2 regions of the Microbacterium sp. SW12 genome follow, and region 2 is predicted to be linked to the other one. Evidence: predicted binding sites of a transcription regulator. Region 2 holds the regulator's gene; the other holds the start of a gene.
The links. The regulator HrcA, encoded in region 2, represses chaperone genes, less so after heat shock. The targets are predictions, from matches to a motif close to TTNGCACTCGNNNNNNNCGAGTGCNAA.
Positions count from the first base shown of each region.

Region 1: groES (co-chaperone GroES) is a predicted target of HrcA. The motif match lies at 3,591-3,617, and genes of this name have one in related genera.

Region 1 covers NZ_AP024335.1:519,754-530,848, reverse strand. The annotation lists partial or broken gene MICSW_RS02710 (heavy metal translocating P-type ATPase) at 1-1,363, shown strand, start outside; gene MICSW_RS02705 (metal-sensitive transcriptional regulator) at 1,360-1,710, shown strand; gene rarD (EamA family transporter RarD) at 1,887-2,828, opposite strand; gene groES (co-chaperone GroES) at 3,212-3,508, opposite strand; gene MICSW_RS02690 (extracellular catalytic domain type 1 short-chain-length polyhydroxyalkanoate depolymerase) at 3,860-5,197, shown strand; gene MICSW_RS02685 (class I SAM-dependent methyltransferase) at 5,238-6,431, shown strand; gene MICSW_RS02680 (hypothetical protein) at 6,547-6,738, opposite strand; gene tsaD (tRNA (adenosine(37)-N6)-threonylcarbamoyltransferase complex transferase subunit TsaD) at 6,911-8,011, opposite strand; gene rimI (ribosomal protein S18-alanine N-acetyltransferase) at 8,008-8,526, opposite strand; gene tsaB (tRNA (adenosine(37)-N6)-threonylcarbamoyltransferase complex dimerization subunit type 1 TsaB) at 8,523-9,212, opposite strand; gene tsaE (tRNA (adenosine(37)-N6)-threonylcarbamoyltransferase complex ATPase subunit type 1 TsaE) at 9,510-10,016, opposite strand; gene alr (alanine racemase) at 10,013-11,095, opposite strand, start outside.
Region 2 covers NZ_AP024335.1:1,634,677-1,645,771, forward strand. The annotation lists gene MICSW_RS08210 (16S rRNA (uracil(1498)-N(3))-methyltransferase) at 1-613, opposite strand, end outside; gene dnaJ (molecular chaperone DnaJ) at 616-1,731, opposite strand; gene hrcA (heat-inducible transcriptional repressor HrcA) at 1,780-2,814, opposite strand; gene hemW (radical SAM family heme chaperone HemW) at 2,925-4,133, opposite strand; gene MICSW_RS08230 (DUF1990 family protein) at 4,133-4,777, opposite strand; gene lepA (translation elongation factor 4) at 4,788-6,635, opposite strand; gene MICSW_RS08240 (alpha/beta fold hydrolase) at 6,748-7,473, shown strand; gene rpsT (30S ribosomal protein S20) at 7,581-7,841, shown strand; gene holA (DNA polymerase III subunit delta) at 7,897-8,925, opposite strand; gene MICSW_RS08255 (ComEC/Rec2 family competence protein) at 8,935-11,095, opposite strand, start outside.

The DNA.
Region 1 (11,095 bases), 1.1 Mb from region 2:
TGGGCGCGACGGTCAACGTCGGGGGCCGTCTCGTGGTGCGCGCCACGCGCGTGGGCGAGCAGACGCAGCTGGCGCAAATGGCGCGCCTGGTGGAACAGGCTCAGGCTGGCAAGGCCGAGGTACAGCGACTGGCCGACCGCGTCGCGGGGGTGTTCGTGCCGATCGTCATCGTGATCGCCGTCGGGACTCTCGTGACCTGGCTGCTGCTCGGCGGCGGCACGGCGCTGGCGCTCACGGCGGCGATCGCCGTGCTGATCATCGCCTGCCCGTGCGCCCTGGGTCTGGCGACACCGACAGCCCTCCTGGTCGGCAGCGGCCGCGGCGCGCAGCTCGGCATCCTGATCAAGGGGCCGCAGATTCTGGAGTCGACCCGGCGCGTCGACACTGTCGTGCTCGACAAGACCGGAACCGTGACCGAGGGCCGGATGACGCTCGTGGACGTGCTGCCCGTGCCGGGCGAGGATGCCGCCGAGGTGCTGCGTCTGGCCGGTGCGGTGGAGTCTGCATCCGAGCACCCGATCGCCCGGGCGATCGCGGGTTCCGCGGCGGCCGGGGCCCGCTTCCCGAGGTGGAGTCGTTCTCGTCCGTAGCGGGGCGGGGTGCGACGGGGGTCGTCGAAGGCCACGCCGTCGCGGTCGGATCGCTGGGCTTGCTCGCCGAGTGGTCGGTGCACCCGGATGCCGAGATCACGGCATCCATCGAGCGCGCCGGCGCGAACGGGACGACCGCCGTTGTCGTCGCATGGGATGGGAAGGCTCGCGGCATCCTCACCGTCGCGGACTCGGTGAAGCCCTCGAGCACTGCCGCCGTCGCCCGGCTGCGCGAGCTCGGGCTGGAGCCGATCCTGCTCACCGGTGACCACGACGCCGTGGCGCGTCGCGTGGCAGATGAGGTCGGCATCCGCGAGGTCATCGCCGGGGTGCTGCCCGCCGAGAAGGCCGCGCAGATCGAGGCGCTTCAGGCGCGCAGCCGAGTCGTGGCAATGGTGGGCGACGGCGTCAACGACGCGGCGGCGCTCGCGCAGGCCGACCTCGGTATCGCGATGGGCACGGGAACTGACGCCGCCATCGAGGCCTCCGACCTGACGCTTGTGCGCGGAGACCTCCTGGGCGCGGTCGACGCCATCCGGCTGTCGCGGGCGACGCTGCGCACGATCCGTGGGAACCTCTTCTGGGCGTTCGCCTACAACGTGGCGGCGATTCCGCTGGCTGCCCTCGGGCTCCTGAACCCCATGATCGCCGGTGCGGCGATGGCGGCATCCAGCGTCTTCGTCGTCGGCAACAGCCTGCGGCTCCGCCGCTTCCAGAGCATTGACCCGGCTGTCGGATCCCGCACCACACCCAACGAACGGAGCCCGCGATGAGCGACACCCTGGAGACGACCCCGCACGGGGCGACGGATGCCGAGCATGATGCCCACGGGCCGGCGGGCCATCACGGGTATATCGGCGACAAACAGCGCTACCTGAACCGGCTGAAGCGCATCGAGGGGCAGGCTCGCGGCATCCGTTCGATGGTGGAAGACGAGAAGTACTGCATCGACATCCTCACCCAGATCAGTGCCACCACCGCCGCGCTGGAGTCTGTCGCGCTCGGCCTTCTCGAAGACCACCTGCGCCATTGCGTCGTGGATGCCGCGAGGCAGGGCGACGAGCAGGCCGAGGAGAAGATCCGCGAAGCCTCGGCAGCCATCGCCCGCTTCGTGCGCTGACGCCCGCTGGCGCCACTCACCCGTTCGGCTGTCCCCCGCCGCCATTCACCCGTTCGGCTGTCACAGACTGTCGCTCGCGGGCGACGGATGCTGCAGTCTGTGACAGCGGAACGGCGGGGTCGGTGCGGCGGCGCGGGCACGGGGGCGCCGCGGCGCGGGAGCGCGAGGCGGGCGGATCAGCTGTATTCGGCGACGTCGCTGACCCCGCGGGCGCGTCGCGCGAACACGACCGAGTCGACGGTCAGCACCGCGAGCGCCACCCACACGAGCGCGAAGCCGACCCAACGCTCGGGCGGCATCGGCTCGCCGAGGATCCAGGCCCCCGTGATGAACTGCATGATCGGCGCGATGAACTGCAGCAGTCCGACGACGGTGAGCGGCACACGTCGAGCTCCGGCGGCGAACAGCAGCAACGGCACGGCTGTCGCGGCGCCCGCGAGACTCACCAGCACGACATGCCAGAAACCGTATGCTCCGACGGAGAGACCAGTCGTCAGTGACGTGACCACCAGCAGCACGATCGCGAGCGGTGTGAGCCACGCCGACTCGAGGGTGAGGCCGCTGACGGCATCCACCGAGGGCCCGATCCGCTTCTTGATCAGTCCGTAGATGCTGAAGGATGCCGCGAGCGTCAGCGCCACCCACGGGACCGTGCCGTAGCCAACGATCGTGACGATGACAGCGATGCCCGCGATCGCGATCGCGATCCACTGCGTCAAGCGCAGCCGCTCGCGCAGCACGAGTACGCCCAGCAGCACCGTGGCGATCGGGTTGATGAAGTAGCCGAGGCTCGTCTCGATGACGTGACCCGACAGGGTCGCGAGGATGAACACCTGCCAGTTGACGTAGATGACAGCTCCGGCCAGCGCCGTCCAGCCGAGCAGCCGTGGCTGACGCACGATCGCGAGAAACGGCCGCCAGGCGCGCATGACGGTGAGCAGGAAGATGCAGAAGACGAGGGAGAGCAGGATGCGCCAGCCGACCAGCTCCCAGCCGGTGATCGGCGCCAGCAGGATGAAGTAGAGCGGCAGGAATCCCCAGAGGAAGTACGCCGAGAACGCGAAGATGCCGCCGACGAGCCGCTCGCGTGCAGCCTCTGCCGGCGCTTCCCGGGCCAGGTGCGCGGCATCCGACCCGGCGAGCTCTGCCGCACCCGACGCTGGAATGTCACCGGTCGCGGGCGCCGAGCCCCCATCCCCCGGAACAGATTCGCGCGTCACTCACTCAGCCTAGGGCGCGCCGGCGACCCTGCGGCGCGCGTCTGTCGCCCAGCCGCAGTGTCCTCCGGCCGAGTCTCGGCAGATTCCTGCCACGCCCCGCTGCGCGTGCTGCGCCCTGCCCAGCTTGCTGAACCCACACCTCCGTCGCCGAGCCCACAGGGTTCCGCGCGTGAATCGTGTGGGCTCGGCGGCGGTGCTGTGGGCTCGCGGGGATGGGGAACACAAAAAACAGACGGGGCCCGGATGCCGCAGCATCCGAGCCCCGTCGAAGAGTTGTCGACTCAGCGGACGACGACCGCCAGCACGTCGCGAGCCGAGAGCACCAGGTACTCGTCGGCGCCGAACTTCACTTCGGTCCCGCCGTACTTGCTGTAGATGACGCGGTCACCGACGGCGACGTCGAGCGGAACGCGGTTGCCGTTGTCATCGATACGACCGGGTCCGACTGCGACGACCTCGCCCTCCTGGGGCTTCTCCTTCGCGGTGTCGGGAATGACCAGACCACTCGAGGTGGTCTGCTCGGCCTCGACCTGCTTGATGACGATGCGGTCCTCGAGCGGCTTGATGGAAACCGACACGGGTCTACCTCTGCTTTCCTTGAGATACCAAGACTCGTTAGCAACCTCACACCGAGAGTGCTAACGCAAGTGTATTGAAGCTCTGGCACTCACGCAACGCGAGTGCCAATCCGGATGCCGTGACTTCAGCGCCCCCGCGCCCGACCGGCGACGCCCGATCCACCGGCGAGGAGAGTCCTGTCATGCACGCGAACTTAACCTGGTATATGAATCATCTTTCAGTTACCGTGAGTGCCGTGCGATGACGCACCTCGGCATCCGCTCGCTGGAGAGGGATGCCCGTGCTCCGACCGGGACGACCGTGCGATGGCGCCCGGGGCGATGGCCGGGGCGCCGACGAAGGGATGACGCATGTTCTCTCGTGTCCGAAAGCGCGCAATCGGCGCGCTCCTGGCGGCCGGCTTGGCGGTGGCGGGCCTGGCCGTCGCAGCTCCCGCCGCTCAGGCGATCACCTGTCCCCCGGGATTCGAGACCCTGCCCGGCTGCACGAACGGCGGCGGTGGATCGGGTGGCGGCTCGACCGGCGGCACCGGCACGTGGACGACCGAGACGATCGCCGGGATGTCGGTGCGCCTGTACACCCCGACGACGGCTGCCGCCCTGCCTTCCGGTCGCGCGCTGATGATCTCGCTCCACGGATGCGTGCAGAAGGCATCCGATCTGCAGTCCGCGGGCAACTGGGCACAGACTGCTGACGAGTACGGCATGATCGTCGCGCTGCCGGATGCCCCGAACGGCGGAGTCATCCTCGGCTGCTGGGACTATTACGACGCGAATCACTCGCGCAGCGCGCCATCGCGCCACGACGACAACCTGCTTTCGCTGGCCTCGACACTCACCGCCCGCACGAGCCTCGATATCGACGCCGACCAGGTGTACGTCTCGGGGCTTTCGTCCGGCGGCGGGCAGACGATGGTCATGGGATGCCTCGCGCCTGACGTGTTCGCCGGGATGGGCATCAACGCCGGACCGACGGTGGGTACCACCTCCGGTCAGATCTCGTCGGTGGCGGTCTCGAGGAACCAAGGAGTATCGACGTGCACGGGCTTCGCCAGCTCGGCATCCGGCGCCTTCGACACGCAGCTGACCTCGGTCGTCTACGGCAGCAATGACTCGACTGTCGCGCCCGGGTACAACACGCTGAACGGTCAGATCATGGCTGACATCTACGACGCCGATCAGACCTCGAGCTTCGGCCTGTCGGGCCTTGCCGGCACCAACACGTCGGGTTCGGGGACGCTGTACTCGGATGCCGAAGGGCCTCGGGTCTCCGTCATTCAGAACACCGGGCTCGGCCACAACTGGCCAGCCGGTGCGGGATCGGGCGGCTCGTACATCAGCGCGAACAGCATCGACTACCCGGCTTACGTGACGGAGTTCTTCTTCGACAACAACCGCCGCGTCGACCGGTCAGGCGAGCCGACACCCACACCGACACCAACCGGAACGCCGACACCGACACCGACGGTCACTCCTTCGCCGACGCCGACAGTCCCGCCGAGCGACTGCGTGACCGCAACGAACGCCGCCCACAAGGCTGCGGGGCGGGCCACCTCCTACGGGGTGAACCCCTACAACCCGTATTACGCGATCGGAACCCAGGACTACCTCGGTCTCGGCGACGCCACCGTGACGAGTCTGCAGCGCATCTCGGCATCCTCCTGGGATCTCGTAAGCAGCTGCAGCTGACACGGATGCCGCGTGCAGCGCCCGCACCTAGGGTGGATGGATGGACATCGCCGAGGTGCGGGCGCTGCTGACGCCGGCGGGGCTCGACCTGCTGAACAGCCTCGGTCCGGTCTCCTCCAGCGACGAGGTGGCGCGCATCGTCTCACGGCTGCGTAGCGCCGGCCACTCCCCCGATCTGGTGTCGGCAGTGGTCACCCAGGCGCGGCTTCGGGAGCGGGCGCGGTCGAAGTTCGGCGACTTCGCGGGACGGATGCTGTTCACCCGCGCCGGTCTCGAGCAGGCGACACGCCTGTCGGTGGCAGCCCATCACGCCGGGCGGTTCCGTCGCGCGGGAATCGAGCGCGTCGCAGACCTCGGCTGCGGGATCGGCGGTGATGCGCTGGCTCTGGCAAGTCTCGGCATCCGTGTCGGCGCCATCGACGCCGACGAGGTGACCGCGGCCCTCGCGACCGTCAATCTCGCACCGTTCGGGGCCGCGGTCACCGTGCGCCACGGGCTCGCTCAGGAGCAGGATCTCAGCGGGGTCGAGGCTGTCTGGCTTGACCCCGCCCGGCGCGAGGCGGGCGAGACGGGACGCGCGCGCGCTGACGACTGGTCGCCGCCGCTGGAGTGGGTCTTCGAACTCACCAGCCGGATGCCGGCCGGTATAAAGCTCGGGCCGGGACTCGATCGTGATCGCATCCCCGACGGGTACGAGGCGCAGTGGGTCAGTGCCGACGGCTCGACGATCGAGCTCGTGCTGTGGTCGGGCGCGCTCGCGCGCGAGGGCGTGACGCGGTCGGCGCTGATCCTGCGCGGGCAGCACGCCGCCGAGCTCACGGCGCCCGCAGACAGCGAGGACGAACCGGTGCGCGCGCTCGGACAGTTCATCCACGAACCCGACGGCGCAGTCATCCGTGCCCGGCTCATCGGACAGGTTGCGAGGTCGCTTCGGGCGGGGATGCTGGCGGAGAAGATCGCGTACCTCACCGGGGATGACGCGGTCACGAGCCCCTTCGTGCAGAGCTTCCGGGTTCGCGAGGTGCTCCCGGCCGACACGAAGAAGCTTGCGAGGGCACTGAAGGAGCGCGATATCGGCATCCTCGAGATCAAGAAACGGGGAGTGGATGTCGATCCCGCCGCCCTCCGTCAGAGCCTCAAGCTGAAGGGTGAGGAATCCGCGACCCTCATCATGACCCGTGTCGGGGGCTCCCGCGTCGCGGTCCTTGCCGACCGCGTTCCGCCCGCCCCCTGACCTGACCTCTCGGCGGGCGACCCCTCCCGTTCGGTCGCGCCGTCCTGCGACATCCAGCCCACCCGACCCACAACACGGCGCGACCGAATCCACCGGGCCCGGGCCCTGGCCGGAGTCAGGTCAGCACGGCCCAGGCGTAGAGAAGCCAGCCGGCGCTGTAGAGGATCGACACACCGCCGAGCACGATAGCCCACACGGCGACGCGCCTGCTGTCCCGCGGATGCCGCAGCGCCATGATGCCCGCGACGATCGCGACGATCCCGATGACAAAGCCCCACCCGACGAACAGCGAGACAGCAAGGCCCACGATCGCGAACCCCAGGGCCCACCCCGCGAACCCCCGTCGAAGCTCGCGGGCTCGACGGGTCCGGCATCCGGTTCCCACCCCGGGTGGTCCGGCGACGGGTCGGGGCCGCTGAGTGTGGTCGGCACATCGACCGGGGCCGTCGGAAACCGCGAGAACCCCCGAGAACGATCAGTCATCCTGCCTCCCCCGCGACCTGGATGTCGGTGATCGGCAGGGTCGAGTCGGCCCCGAAAGCCATCGTCGACGGGGCACGCCCGGCCATGATCAGTTCCGAGGCGAGCGCCGCGATCATTGCCCCATTATCGGTGCACAGCGACAGCGGCGGAATCCGCACCGTCACACCAGCCGCAGCGGCGCGCTCCAGCGCGACCTCGCGCAACCGCCGGTTCGCGATGACTCCGCCGCCCAGCAGCAGCCGCGGAACGCCGTAGTCAGCGCACGCGGCCAGCGCTTTGGTGACGAGCACATCGACGACGGCCTCTCGGAAGGATGCGGCGACATCCGCTGTCGAGACGGGCTGGCCTGCGGCATCCTGCTGTTCGATCCAGCGCGCGACGGCTGTCTTCAGCCCCGAGAACGAGAAGTCATAGCGGTGCTCGGCCAGGTCGCTCGCCCGCGAGAGCCCCCGCGGGAAACGGATCGCGTTCGGGTCCCCCGGTCGCGTCCCGCCGTTCCCGTCAGATCCGGATGCCGCGGCCCGGTCGATCTCGGGTCCCCCGGGGTAGGGCAGGCCGAGGATGCGGGCAATCTTGTCGAAGGCCTCGCCGGCGGCGTCATCCACGGTCTCGCCGAGCAACTCGACGTCGCTCGTGAGATCGCGGACGAGCAGGAGCGACGTGTGCCCGCCCGAGACCAGCAGCGCGATCGTCGGGTACTCCAGCGGCTCCGCGTCAGCGTCGAGGAGGTCTGCCGCGATGTGGCCCACGAGGTGGTTGACGGCATAGAGCGGCTTGTCGAGCGCAACGGCGAGCGCTTTCGCGGCGCCGACGCCGACCATGAGCGCCCCCGCGAGCCCCGGTCCGGACGTCACGGCGACCGCGTCGATCTCGGCGAGGGATACCTGAGCTTCGGCAAGCGCCGTCTCGATCGCCGGCTGCAGGGCTTCGAGGTGGGCTCGCGCGGCGACCTCGGGGACGACCCCGCCGTACCGGGCGTGTTCGTCCATACTCGAGGCGATCGTGTTCGAGAGCAGGGTGCGGCCGCGCACGATGCCGATGCCGGTCTCGTCGCAACTGGTCTCGATCCCGAGGACGAGCGGTTCGGCGGCGCTCACGTGCAGACTCCCCCGGATGCCGCGGCAGCGGGCTCGATCCCGCTGGCCTCCCGCCGGGCGGCATCCCAACCCACCAGATCGAGCTGCATGATGATCGCGTCCACGTCATCAGGCTGGTAGTACCGCGGCCGGCGTCCGATCTCGATGAAGCCCTCGCGCCGGTACAGACCCTGAGCTACCGGGTTGTCGTCGCGCACCTCGAGGAACACGGTCCGCGCGCCGGCCCCGCGGGCGCGTTCGAGAAGCGCGGCGAGCAGCATCCGTCCGCGTCCCGCGCCGCGCACGCCAGCATCGAGGGCAATGGTCTGGATGTCGGCATCCGCTGCCCCGCTCACCGCGCGGACGCCGCCGTAGCCGATGATGCGACCCGCCTCTTCGACCACGAGATACGAACCGTGCGGCGACGCGAGTTCGCCCGCCATCATCGCCTCTGACCAGGCGTCGGTCGGAAATGAGGCCCGCTCGATGGACATGATCGCGGCGAGGTCGTCGGGGGTGGCCGGACGGATGCTCATACGCCCACCTTCTTCGGACCGGCGGGCAGCGTGACATCCGGCGAGCGCAGGTACAGCGCCTCGCGGGGGCCGACCTCGCGTCCCGCTGCCATCGCGCGCGCGGCTACCAGCGCGACCATCGCCGCCGAAACTGCCGTCGTGTCGCGCCGCTGGGCGCCGAACCTGGCGAGCACGGTATCGATCTCGTCCCGTGGGGTGAGGGCTGGTTCGGTGACCCGGATCGGCAGGCCGTCGTCATCGATCCCCTCGTAGACCGTGTAGGCGAATTCGCGGCGACGGGCGTCGGTGACGATCGCGAAGCGGCCGGCTTCCGTCTCGCCGGTGAGGGCCTGATCGAGCAGGATGCCGAGGGCTGCGGCGTCGTGGCTGACCACCGGGACCACGGGGATGCCGCGCCCGAGCGCAAAGGTGCGGGCTGCTGCGATGCCAACGCGCAGGCCGGTGAACGGGCCGGGGCCCATACCCGCCGCTACCGCCGTGATCTCTGGACGCTCACCGGGTGTGCCGGCACCGGCGTGCCCGAGGGGTGCGTCGGCGCGCGCCGTGCCGAGCACGGTATGGAGCAGATCGCCGATGACTTCGGCGTGTCCGAGCGGGTTCGCGCTCGAGGCCTCGGCAAGCACCACGCCATCTACCTCGACGACCGCCACCGCGGTGCCGACCGAGGTATCGATGCCGAGAATCACCTATCCAGGGTATCCGCGCCCGGGCACCCGGCAGCTGCGTGCCGTTTGCAGGCTCACTTGCCGCCGCGGGCGTGTTTTGAGCGCGTGGCACCTGATTCATCCTGCGTTCGGCGCGGACGTGCCCGCCCGCGCGGTGGCGGGGGCGCATTGCCCGCGGCCCACGAGCCCGCGGGCCCCGCGGTCTCTGCCCCCCGTGCGCGGCTGAACGATGCATGAGCTGCACATCAATGCGCCGCGCATGCACAGAAGTGCCGCACACGTGGGATCAGCGCGCGAACCAGCGCCGAGCCCCGCCGATCAGGAGGGCTCGCGACGGATGCTGACAAGGCGCGGCGCGTCGGCGGCGAGGTCTTCCGTAGCCCGCGAGTACGTGCCGCAGGCGGTGTCGACGCCCGTACCATGCCACTCGCGCTGCAGCTCGACATCCCACCAGTGATCGCGCAGGCCCGACACCATCCCGCGCCCCCACTCGACCACGACGACCGAGCCGTCGTAGTCGATGTCGAGGTCATCGAGCTCTGCCGCAGATCCCAGGCGGTAGGCGTCAACGTGCACCAGTGGCGCCCCGCCGACGAGCGACGGGTGGGTCCGCGCGAGCACGAAGGTCGGACTCTGGATGGGGCCGCGCACGCCGAGCCCCTCGCCGATCCCGCGGGTGAGGGTCGTCTTGCCGGCGCCGAGGACCCCGGTGAGCACGACGAGGTCGCCCGGATGCAGCATCCGTCCCATCTGCACCCCGAGGGCGTGCATGTCGGCGGGGCTCGTGATCTCCCGGTCGCCGATCAGGCCATCCAAGCCGCTCACGACGACACCTGCCGCCGCGGCACGCGCGGACCGATCCGGGTCACGATCTCGTAGTTGATCGTGTCGGCGGCGCGCGCCCAGTCGTCGGCGGACGGGACGCCGAGCGTCGGGTCGCCGAACAGCACTGCCTCGTCGCCCACCGCCACCGGATGGTCACCGACATCCACGACAAACTGATCCATGGCGACGCGTCCGGCTACCGCGAACGGCTTGCCGCCGATCCAGACCGGCCCCCGCCCGGAGGCGTTTCGCGGCACCCCGTCGGCGTACCCGATCGGGATGAGCGCAAGGGTGCTCTCGCGCTCGGTGCGGTGCTGATACCCGTACGAGACGCCGTGTCCGGCATCCACGCGGCGCACCGCGGCGACTGCCGCGCGCAGTGTCATCGCGGGGCGCAGGCCCACATCCGCGGAGCTGCGGTCGGCGAACGGCGAGAGGCCGTAGATCCCGATACCCAGCCGCACGCATCCGAGCCGTGTCTCGGGCAGGGCGATCGCGGCGTGGGTGGCAGCGAGGTGGCGAAGCGGCGGCGCGAGACCGAGCGCTGCCGCCGAGCCCGCGGCATCCAGGAACACGCGCAGCGCCGCGCGGTCGTCCTCGGCGCTCGTGTTCGAGAGGTGACTGAACAGTCCGATTACCCGCAGCTTGCCGATGCGCTCGAGCCGCGCGGCCTCGGCGAAGACAACACCGTAGTCAGCCGGCGCGACGCCGTTGCGCCCGAGCCCGGTCTCAAGCTTGAGGTGCACGCCGACGGGCCGGTCGACGGACGCCGCGGCCGAGGCCTGCTGCAGCTGGTCGAAACTCGAGATGCCGAGCTCGATGCCAGCCCCGGCAGCTTCGCGGAACGAGGTCCCGGGCGCGTGCAGCCAGGCGAGGATCGGGGCGGTGATGCCCGCCCGGCGCAGGGCGAGTGCCTCGGTGATGTCTGAGACGCCGATTCGCGTCGCACCGCCCGCGAGCGCGGCGACGGCCGAGCGGGTAGCCCCATGACCATACCCATCGGCCTTCACGACCGCGATGACCTCGGAGTTCGTCATCCGTCGCAGGTGCTGCACATTCGCGGCGATCGCTGCGACATC
Region 2 (11,095 bases):
CTGCGTCGATCCCGCCCTCGGGCCCGACGACGATAGCGATATCGCGGCAGTCGGTCGGGTCAGGCATCCATTCGCTGAGACGCAGCGCCGCTGTCGGCTCCAACACGAGCATCCGGGTCGCCGCGGCCCGCTCGCACAACTGTGCAGTCGTCAGCGGGCCGCCGACTTCTGGAAGCCACGCACGGTGCGCCTGCTTGCCTGCTTCCCGCGCGATCTGACGCCAGCGCGTGACACCCTTCTCACGCTTGGCCGCGTCCCACCGCGAAACGCTGCGGGCAGCTTGCCACGGCGTGATGACATCCACGCCGAGTTCGGTCGACGCTTGGACCGCGAGTTCGTCGCGGTCGCCTTTCGCAAGAGCCTGCACGAGCTCGATCCGCACGGATGGACGCGGTACCTCCTCCCGGTTCGTGACGCGAACCAGGACCTCGCGGGCTGCGACGAGCTCGCAGGCGCCTTCGAGCCACACTCCGGCTCCGTCACCGAGCGTGACCGTTTCTCCGACGCGGACCCGACGCACCGTGGCGGCGTGGTGCGCCTCAGCGCCGGTGAGGGTCACGGTCTGGCCGGTATCGGCATCCAGCGGTTCGTCGACGACGAAGTGAAGCGGCACGATCAGCCGTTCCGGAACCGATCGCGCAGCTTCGAGAACAGACCCTGATGGAACTCCGCCAGGTGAGGCGCGGGAGCCTTCGTGCGCTTGGCGAACTCCTCGATGAGGCCCCGTTCCTTGGCGTCGAGCTTCGTGGGCGTGACCACGTGCACGCCAACGCGCAAGTCACCACGCTGATTGCCGCGCAACGGTGTGATGCCTCGACCCTTGATAGTCAGCACATCGCCCGACTGGACTCCTGGACGCACCTCGAGGTCCACCGGCCCGTCGAGGCCCTCGATCGTCGTGGCCGCGCCGAGAACGGCATCCGGCATCGACACTTCGAGCGTTGCGAGCAGGTCGTCACCTTCGCGGCTGAATACCGGATGCGTCGCGACGGAGACCTCGATGTACAGGTCGCCCCGCGTCCCACCGCCAGGGCCGACTTCGCCCGATCCGGGAAGCTGAAGCCGCAGGCCCGTGTCAACACCGGCCGGGATATCGATCGACACGGTGCGACGAGCGCGAACGCGGCCCTGCCCCTGGCACGTCGCGCACGGGTACGGGATGGTCGTGCCGTACCCCTGGCACGTGCCGCACGGCTGGGAGGTGACGACGTTGCCAAGGAGGCTTCGAACCGTGCGCTGGATGTGACCCGTGCCGTGGCAGATATCGCAGCGAACCGGTGTCGTCCCAGGCTGCGTGCACGAGCCGTTGCAGGTCTCGCACATGACAGCGGTGTCGACGTCGATGTCGCGATGCACACCGAACACCACATCCTTGAGGTCGAGGTCGACGCGAACCAGCGCATCTTGCCCGCGCTCCTTCCGCGACCGCGGGCGCCCGCCGCGGGCCGCGCCACCGCCGCCGAAGAAGCTCTCGAAGATGTCGCTGAAACCGCCGAAGTCGCCGGCACCGCCGAAACCGCCGTTCTGGCCGCCGCCCATGTCGTAGCGCTGCCGCTGCTGCGGGTCGCTGAGGACGTCGTAGGCGTGCGTCACGAGCTTGAACCGCTCAGCAGCCTCTTCCCCCGGGTTCACGTCGGGGTGAAGCTCCCGCGCCAGGCGTCGATAGGCCTTCTTGATCTCTTCGGGCGACGCGTCTCGCGACACGCCAAGGACCTCGTAGTGGTCAGCCACGGTCACCTTTCTGCATCCCACGTGTGGTCGCGGGCAGTTCGTACGGGCTCATCGGCCCTTCTCGTCCTCAGCCAGCAGTCCGGTGAGGTAGCGCGCTACCGCCCGCACCGCCGCAAGGTTGCTGGGGTAGTCCATTCGGGTCGGACCCATCAGGCCAACACGGGCTCTGGCGCCCGTCGCATCGTAGTCACTCGCGATGACAGATGCCTCAGACAGCCCGAATGCCTCATTCTCGCGTCCGATGCTGGCCGCCAGCCCGTTGTCGTCGGCGACCATTTCGCCCATCAGGCGAAGGATGGTCACCTGCTCTTCGATCGCCTCCAGGAGCGGGTAGATGCTTCCCCGGAAGTCGCTCTCGCGCCGGGCGAGATTTGCTGCGCCGGCCATGACGAGCCGATCCTGTCGAAACTCGTCGAGCTCCTCCTGGACGACCCGAAGAATCTCGGTCACCGCCGACTGGTGGGCGGTTCGCGCGTCGCTGTCGGCTTGCTCCTCGACGCGCTTCGCGCCCTGACGCACGCTTCGCCCAACGAGCAGTGTCGACACCTCGGCGCGCACGCGTGCGAGATCCGTCTCGTCGAGGGCAACGGTCAGAAGCGCAAGTCGCTGCGACACGCGTCCGGTGTCAGTCACGACGATGACGAGCACCCGGGAAGGCTCGAGCGCAACGAGCTCGACGTGCGTGATGGTCGCCTTGGAAAACGAGGGATACTGCACGATCGCCACCTGACCGGTGAGCTGCGTGAGTGCCCGCACTGTTCGCGCCAGCGCACCATCGAGGTCACCGGGCCCCTGCAGGAAGCTCGCGATTGCGGCGCGCTGGGCGGGCGAAAGAGGCCGGATTTCGGCGAGGTGGTCGACGAAGACGCGGTACCCCTTGTCGGTCGGGACGCGGCCCGAGGAGGTGTGGGGCGCCGCGATGAGTTCTTCGTCTTCGAGAAGCGCCATGTCGTTGCGGATGGTGGCTGCCGATACGCCGAACGCGTGGCGCTCGACGATGGCCTTGCTTCCGACGGGCTCGCGGGTATCGACGTAGTCCTGCACGATCGCCCGGAGCACCTGAAGCCCACGCTCGCTGACCATGTCGCCTCCTTCCGCATCCGGCGTCGGCCGTCTGAGCGGCTCGACGTGGCACTGGCACTCACATCCTCAGAGTGCCAATTCTAGCGGATGCCTCTCCCCCACGCCCCAGATCACGACGTCAGTGCGCGCACGACAGCGTCGGCCAGCAATCGTCCGGCGCGTGTGAGTACGAGGTTCCCGCGAACCGCCCCGCGGCCGTCCACGAGTCCGTCCGCGACAAGACCGGCGACGGCTTGTCGGCTTTCCGGTGCCAGCTCCGACACGGGCAGGCCCTCGACCGTACGCACCCGCAGCATCACCCGCTCAAGCAGTCGTGCATCCTCGTCGGGGATCTCCGAACCGGCCCCCGGCGAGTCACCGGCAGCCAGCCGCTGCGCGTAGGCGGCAGGATGCCGGACGTTCCAGAATCGAACCCCTCCGACATGGCTGTGAGCACCGGGACCGAACCCCCACCAGTCGTGTCCGCGCCAGTACGCGAGGTTGTGCCGCGAGCGATCGGCGGGAGTCTTCGCCCAGTTGGATACCTCGTACCAGCCGTAGCCGGCTTCCTCGAACGCGGTGTCGGCGTGCTCGTACATGGCGGCCTGCAGGTCGTCGTCGGGTGTGCTGAGTTCTCCGCGTCGGATGCGGCGCTCCAGAGCGGTGCCCTCCTCGACGATCAGCGCGTAGGCCGAGATGTGGTCGGTCTCCATCGCGAGCGCGGCCTCGATGCTGCGTCGCCAGTGATCGAGCGTCTCTTCCGGGGCGCCGTAGATGAGGTCGACGCTCACTGACAGTCCGCTCTGCCGTGCCGCGCTCACCGCCGTTGCGACGTTCTCGGGCCGGTGCGTGCGATCGAGCGTGCGAAGAACCTCCGGCACGGCCGACTGCATTCCGATGGACAACCTCGTGACTCCCGCACTGGCCAGTTCCTCCGTGACCTCGGGAGTCACGGTGTCGGGGTTTGCTTCGACGGTGACCTCGGCATCCGGCTCGAGCCCGAACCGATCCCGCAGGGTTGACAGGATGACCGCCAGATCGCGGGCGGGAAGCAGGGTCGGCGTTCCGCCCCCGAAGAAGACCGTGTTCAGCGGGCGCGGATGGACGGAGAGCACACCCGAAGCAAGGTCGATCTCGCGAAGGAGCGTCCCTGCGTAGTCCTCGCGGCGCGCGCCACGCAACTCCTCGCCCGTATAGGTGTTGAAGTCGCAGTACCCGCAGCGAACGCGACAGAACGGGATGTGGACGTAGGCCGACAGCGGCGTGGCGGGGTCGATGACCGCACCGGGGAGCGATCCGTCGCGCGGAACGGGATCGCCGAGGGGAAGCGCTGCGCCCATCAGGGAGCGAACAAGGGCGATACCGCCGTCAGGTAGGCCCGGAAGAGCCGTCGCCGCCGCCCGCGAACGAAGCGCGGTACGAGCCGGTAGAGCGCCGAGACGGGGCGATCGAATGCGCGCACGGTGAACCAGACCTCGTCGTTGTCGCGCCACTCGATCAGGAACAGCTCCTCGCCGCTGACGACAGAGCCACCAACGGTGCCGAGCGCGAAAGCCGTGCGCCGGGGTTCTTCGACGGCCAGGATGACACGCAGTTCGGCATCCGCGCGGTATCCGCTGAGCCGGCCGGTGACGTGCACGGTCGCGCCGGCACTGACATACGGAGTGCCCTCGGCATCAAAGCGCTGCTCGGCTTCGCGACGCGACGGCGCGATCGGTGCGCCATCCGAGTCGTACGCGACCCCGGCGTAGCCGGACCCGGATGCCGGGCGGATGTCTGCCAACGACAACCCGGCGCCACGCAGCGGCGCCCACGCCAAGAGTGACTCGGTCGCCGACTCGAATCGTGCCTGGCCGCTTCCGATCCGCCAGGACTCTTCGGCGGGAATGCTCTTTTCCGGCGGGTACTGCATGAGGTCGGGAGCCTGAGTGGCCCCGACTGCTGCATAATCGACGGTCTCGTCCCGGAAGGTTCCGCGGCGCATGGCGATCAGACTACTTCTCTTTGCCCTCGACGTCGCCCGAGAGGGCTGCGATGAACGCCTCCTGTGGCACTTCGACGCGACCCACCATCTTCATGCGCTTCTTACCCTCTTTCTGCTTTTCGAGGAGCTTGCGCTTGCGGGTGATGTCACCGCCGTAGCACTTTGCCAGCACGTCCTTGCGGATCGCGCGAATGTTCTCGCGAGCAATGATCCGCGCTCCGATGGCGGCCTGGATGGGCACTTCGAACTGCTGGCGCGGGATGAGTTTGCGCAGGCGCTCGGTCATCATCGTGCCGTACCCGTACGCCTTGTCGCGGTGGACGATCGAGCTGAAGGCGTCGACCTTCTCGCCCTGTAGCAGGATGTCGACCTTGACGAGGTCGGCGGTCTGCGACCCAGCCGGCTCGTAGTCGAGGCTCGCGTAGCCTTGCGTCTTCGACTTCAGCTGGTCGAAGAAGTCGAAGACGATCTCACCGAGCGGCATGTTGTAGCGCAGCTCGACGCGGTCCTCGCTGAGGTAATCCATGCCCAGGAGCGACCCGCGTCGGGACTGGCACAGCTCCATGACGGTACCCACGTAGTCCTTGGGCAGCAGGATGCCGACCTTCACCACCGGTTCCGAAACCTCGGCGACACGGCCGTCGGGGTATTCGCTGGGGTTGGTGACCGTCACGGTTTCTCCGGTGTCGGTCGTGACCGTGTAGGTCACCGACGGCGCCGTGGTGATGAGGTCGAGGCCGAACTCGCGGGACAGACGCTCGGTGATGATTTCGAGGTGCAGGAGGCCGAGGAATCCGCAACGGAATCCAAAGCCCAGCGCCACCGAGGTCTCGGGCTCGTACTGCAGCGAAGCGTCCGAGAGCTTGAGCTTGTCGAGCGCTTCGCGCAGATCCGCGTAGTCGCTGCCGTCGATCGGGTAGATGCCAGAGAAGACCATGGGCTTCGGGTCGGTGTACCCCGGGAGTGCGTCGGATGCCGGCTTTCGCTGGTCCGTGATTGTGTCGCCGACCTTCGACTGGCGGACATCTTTCACGCCCGTGATCAGATAGCCGACCTCCCCGACGCCAAGACCCTTGGTCGGGGTCGGCTCGGGGCTGGAGACCCCGATCTCGAGCAGATCGTGCGCCGCCCGCGTTGACATCATCTGGATGCGCTGACGCGGCTCGAGCTTGCCGTCGACCATTCGCACGTAGGTCACGACGCCTCGATAGGCGTCGTACACGGAGTCGAAGATCATGGCGCGGGCCGGCGCATCGGCGTCACCGGTGGGTGCCGGAATTTCGGCGACGAGCCGGTCGAGCAGCTCTTCGACGCCCTGACCGGTCTTGCCGCTGACGCGGAGCACATCGGCCGGGTCGCCGCCGATGAGGCTGGCGAGTTCTGCCGCGTACTTCTCGGGGTCGGCGGCGGGCAGGTCGATCTTGTTGAGCACGGGGATGATGTGCAGATCGTTCTCGAGCGCCAGATAAAGGTTCGCCAGGGTCTGCGCCTCGATGCCCTGCGCAGCATCCACGAGCAGGACCGCACCCTCGCACGCTGCGAGCGAACGCGACACCTCGTAGGTGAAGTCGACGTGACCGGGAGTGTCGATCATGTTGAGCGCGAAGGTGCCGGCATCCGTTTGCCACGGCATCCGCACCGCCTGGCTCTTGATGGTGATTCCGCGCTCGCGTTCGATGTCCATGCGGTCCAGGTACTGCGCGCGCATGTCGCGATCGGAGACGACACCCGTGATCTGCAGCATGCGGTCGGCCAGGGTGGATTTGCCGTGGTCGATGTGCGCGATGATGCAGAAGTTGCGGATCTGCGCGGGCGGCGTGGCTGCCGGCTGCAGCGGCGTAGAGGCACGGGGGGACATATCCGCACGATTCTACCGGCGCGCGTACCCCCGCCTTCGCCTACTGGGCGCACGGGTTGCGCTCGCCCAGCGAGCGAAGCGAGACGACACGGCGCACCGTATCCTCGAACCCATGGCGGTCGCGGTGGTTCTCGTGCACGGCATCCGCACCTCGCGCACGATGTGGCGGGCACAAGAGCAGTACCTGACCGACCGCGGCAACCCCGTGACGGCGGTCGATCTCCCCGGGCACGGGTCTCGGATGAGCGAGACGTTCTCGCTCGAGGGCGCGTTCGCGACGATCGATGATGCCGTGCGCCAGGCTGCGGATGAGCACGGGACGGTGCTGCTGGCAGCCCACTCCATGGGAGGTCTGCTCTCGATCGAGTACGCCGGCCAGGAGAATCCCCCTCCGATCGCGGGCTTCATTGCTGCATCCTGCACGGCGATTCCGCGCGGCACCGCCCTGCAGACCTATCGACTTCTCGCCCGCGGGTTTGACTCGCTTCCGGACCGCGGAGCGTGGCTGAGCGAACGGGTGCTGGATGCCACCCTTCCGCCCGAGACACGGGCAGACTTCGGCGCCGGAGGCTATGCGCTCGACGCGCAAGACACGGCACTGCGAAGTCTGTCCGTGCTGGATCTGCTGTCTGCACTCGGCCGGATCGAGGTCCCCCTGTGGTTCGTGAACGGACAGTTCGACCAGTTGCGGGTCAACGAGCGACTGTTCACGCGGGTCGCGCCGGATGCCGAACTGATCGTTGTGCCGCGGACGAGTCACTTGGTTACGGCCATGCGTCCTCGCGTGTTCAACGCGGTCCTGAACCTTGCGCTCACGACCATCGAACAGACCTGGTAGACTCGCTGATTGGCTTGTGTGTGGGTTTTACCCTCACGATCGCTGGTGGACGCCCCTCTCTCGTCGCCGGCAGTCCATCCATCACTCGAACGAAAGAACGTCTCCACGTGGCGAACATCAAGTCGCAGATCAAGCGCAACAAGACCAACGAGAAGGCTCACGAGCGCAACAAGGCAGTCAAGAGCGCTCTGAAGACCGAGGTGCGTCGCACCCGCGAGGCCATCGCCGCCGGCGACAAGGCCGCCGCCGAGAAGGCTCTGGCCACGGCGACCAAGAAGCTCGACAAGGCAGTCAGCAAGGGCGTCATCCACGCCAACCAGGCTGCAAACCGCAAGTCGGCGATCTCGAAGCAGGTCGCGGCTCTCTAAGCCTCACGCTTCATGCAAAGCCCGCCCTTCGGGGCGGGCTTTGTCGTTCTGGGCGTCAGCTCCCGAACTCGCTGCGCGTCGCGACCACGGTGACGAGTCGCTCAAGAGCGAAGATCGGGTCACGCGAGGCACCCTTGACCTCGGCATCCGCTCGCGCCGCAGCTTGGATGGCTCGGCCCAGAGATTCCTCGTTCCAGCCGGTGAGATCCCGGCGGGCACGGTCAACCTGCCAGTCCTTCACCCCGATCCGGGCCGCGATCGCGGCAGAGGACTCGCGCAGGCCGGCAACACGCGCCATCGTCCGCAGCTTCGACGCGATCGCCGCGACAAGCGGCACCGGGTCAGCTCCGCTGGCCAAAGCGTGCCGCAGCGTAATGAGCGCCTCGCCGTAGCGTCCCGCGATGGCGGTGTCTGCCACGGCAAAGGCTGTGGTTTCGACGCGTCCGCCGTAATAGCGCCGCACGATCTCGTCGGTCACATCACCATCGACATCCGCGATGAGTTGCTGGCATGCCGCGGCGAGCTCGGTGAGGTCGTCGGAGAACGCCGAGACGAGCGCACGGAGGGCGGCAGGCGCGATCCGCTTGTTCGCGGAAGAGAACTCGGCAGCGGCGAAGTCGTAGCGGTCGCTATCGCGCTTGACCGCGGGGCAGGCGATCTCGACAGCATCAGCCTTTCCGCTCCGGATCGCGTCGAGCAGCTTCTTGCCTCGCACGCTCGCGCCCGTGTGGCGCAAAACGACGGTTGCGCCTTCCTGGGGCGACTCGAGGTAGGCCACGGCTTCGGTGAGGAACGAGTCGGATGCCTTCTCGACTCCGAAGACGCGCACGAGCCGAGGCTCACCGAACAGCGACGGCGACGTGACGGTGAGCAGCGTTCCCGCCACGTAGTCGTCGGCACGCAGATCAGTCACCTCGACGGCGGGGTCCTCTGCGCGGACGTAGTCACGCAGACCCGCAATCGCACGCTCTGCGCAGACGTCTTCGGGACCCGAGACCAGCACGATGGGAGCAGGACGCGGATCACGCCACGGTACCTGCCGGATCGCCGACTTCGAGGAACTCGAGCGACGGGGTGCAGCCATGCCGAAAGCCTAGCCGCCACCCACGACAGACGCCGCCCGCTCCCGCCATAGAGCGAGGGTGTCGCCCTCTCCGACGACCGCCACGATCCCGTCCTGGTCGGTGCGCCCGACGGCACTGCCCTGCAGCATTGCGATCGTCGTCGTGGTGGGGTGACCGTAGGTGTTGTCGGCTCCCACCCCGATGAGCGCGACGCGCGGCGCGATCTGCTCGTAGAGACCAGGATCCTGATCAGCGCTGCCGTGGTGGGACACCTTGACGATCTCAACGACGCCGCTGACACTCGCGCGCAGCATCCGTTGCGGATCCGCGGAGAGATCGCCGAGGAAGAGCGATCGTGGGACGCCACCGCCTTCGATACTTACGGTCACCGACGAGTCATTACCCGCAGCGAACAGCGCCGTGGCACGCGGCCAGAGCACGCTCCAGTGGGCGCCACCGAGCGTTCCCGTCATCCCCTCTTGAGCCGACACCACCTGCGCTCCAGCTGCCGCGAGCTCTTCCAGGAGCCGTTCGTCGGCGCTTCCGTCGGTCGGACCGTGGAGCACGGTTTCGGCGCGCCCGATCACCGCCTCGGTGCCGCCGACGTGGTCTTTGTCGAAGTGCGTCAGGACGAGCAAGTCGAGGCGTGTGACGCCGACCCGGTCGAGGCATGCGCTCACCAGCGCGGGGTCGTGACCCGTGTCGATGAGCGCCGTCGCGCCCTCGCTGCGCACGAGCACGGCGTCTCCCTGGCCCACATCGCACATCAGAATCGACCAGTCGCCGGGGATGCCCCACCGCTGCGTGATCGCGGTGACAACGGTCGTGCAGGTCCAGATGGTGACGAGAGCTGCGAGCAGCAGCGCCGAGCCACGACGGATGCGGGCGGACCGGGGGCTCTGTGCGGGTAGGCCGAGCGCGAGGGCGACGAGTCCGCCCACCACAGCGAGTGAGAGAGCGCCCACGAGTCCGCTCACCCAAGGAACGCGTGCGAAGGGCAACCCGCTCGCGACATCCGCGATCCCGGCGATCCAGGCTGCCGGGAGCCACGCGAGTGCTGCCAGGCCGCTCTGCAGCACCGGGAACGGCGCGGCCAGGCACGCGGCAAGCCCCAGCACCGTCGCTGCGGGGGCGGCGGGTGCGGCGAGAAGGTTCGCCGGCACACCCCAGAGGGGCACCGTTGGGTCGATCAGCACCAGCAGCGGTCCGCACGCCAGCTGGGCGGCCAGCGGCACGGAGAGGGCAAGCGCCAGCGGTGCCGGCATGGCACGCGTCAGCCCCGATGCAAGCGGTCGGGCCAGCGTCAGAAGCGCCCCAGTTGCGGCCACCGAAAGCGCGAACCCCAGTGAGCCCGCCAACCAGGGATCGAAGAGCAGGAGCAGGACCACGGCCGCGCTCAGCAGCGCGACCCCCGCGCCAGCGCGACCGAGCAGGACGGCGAGCATGGCGATTCCTGCCATCATCGCGGCGCGGACGACGCTGGGCTCGGGCGTAACGAGGATGACGAACCCGACGAGCGCACCGAGACCGGAAACGACGCGGACCCGGCGCCCAGCCCCGAGTCCAGCCGCAACGACGAATGCGATCCCCACGACGAGCGCACAGTTTGCGCCCGACACTGCGGTGAGGTGGGATAGCGAGGATGCCTTCATGTCGGCATCCGTCTGGGAGCTGACCGCTGAGGTATCACCCACCGCGAGTCCAGGAACGAGCTCTCCCCCGCCGCCGGGCAGACCCGCGGCGGCTCGGACCAGCGACTGCCGGAGGTCGGCTGCGATGCGCAGGATGCCGGTGGGTGGTTCGACGACCTCTATCTCGTGCGCCAGGATCTGAACAACGGCACGATCTCCCGGATACGCCGGCCTGCTCGTTCCATTCATCCGTGCACGTGCGCCCACATCCAGCCCGCTGCTGACCTGCTCGCCCGACACGCGTACTGCCGCGTCAGTCCAGCCGGAGATCGCACCTCCATCAGCCCCGATGAGTCGGATCGACGCATCGAACGCGCGCTGGCCGCCCGCGCGCGGCTCGACCTTGCCGCTGACGATCGCCTCGACCTCGACGACACGCGAGCCGCTTCCGAAGGCTTCGAGCGCGGCATCCCGCCCCGGCTGCGCCAACGCAACATGGATGCCGACAGCAGCGCCCGCCGCGACAGCCACAACGACAACAGACAGAATGCCCACCGTC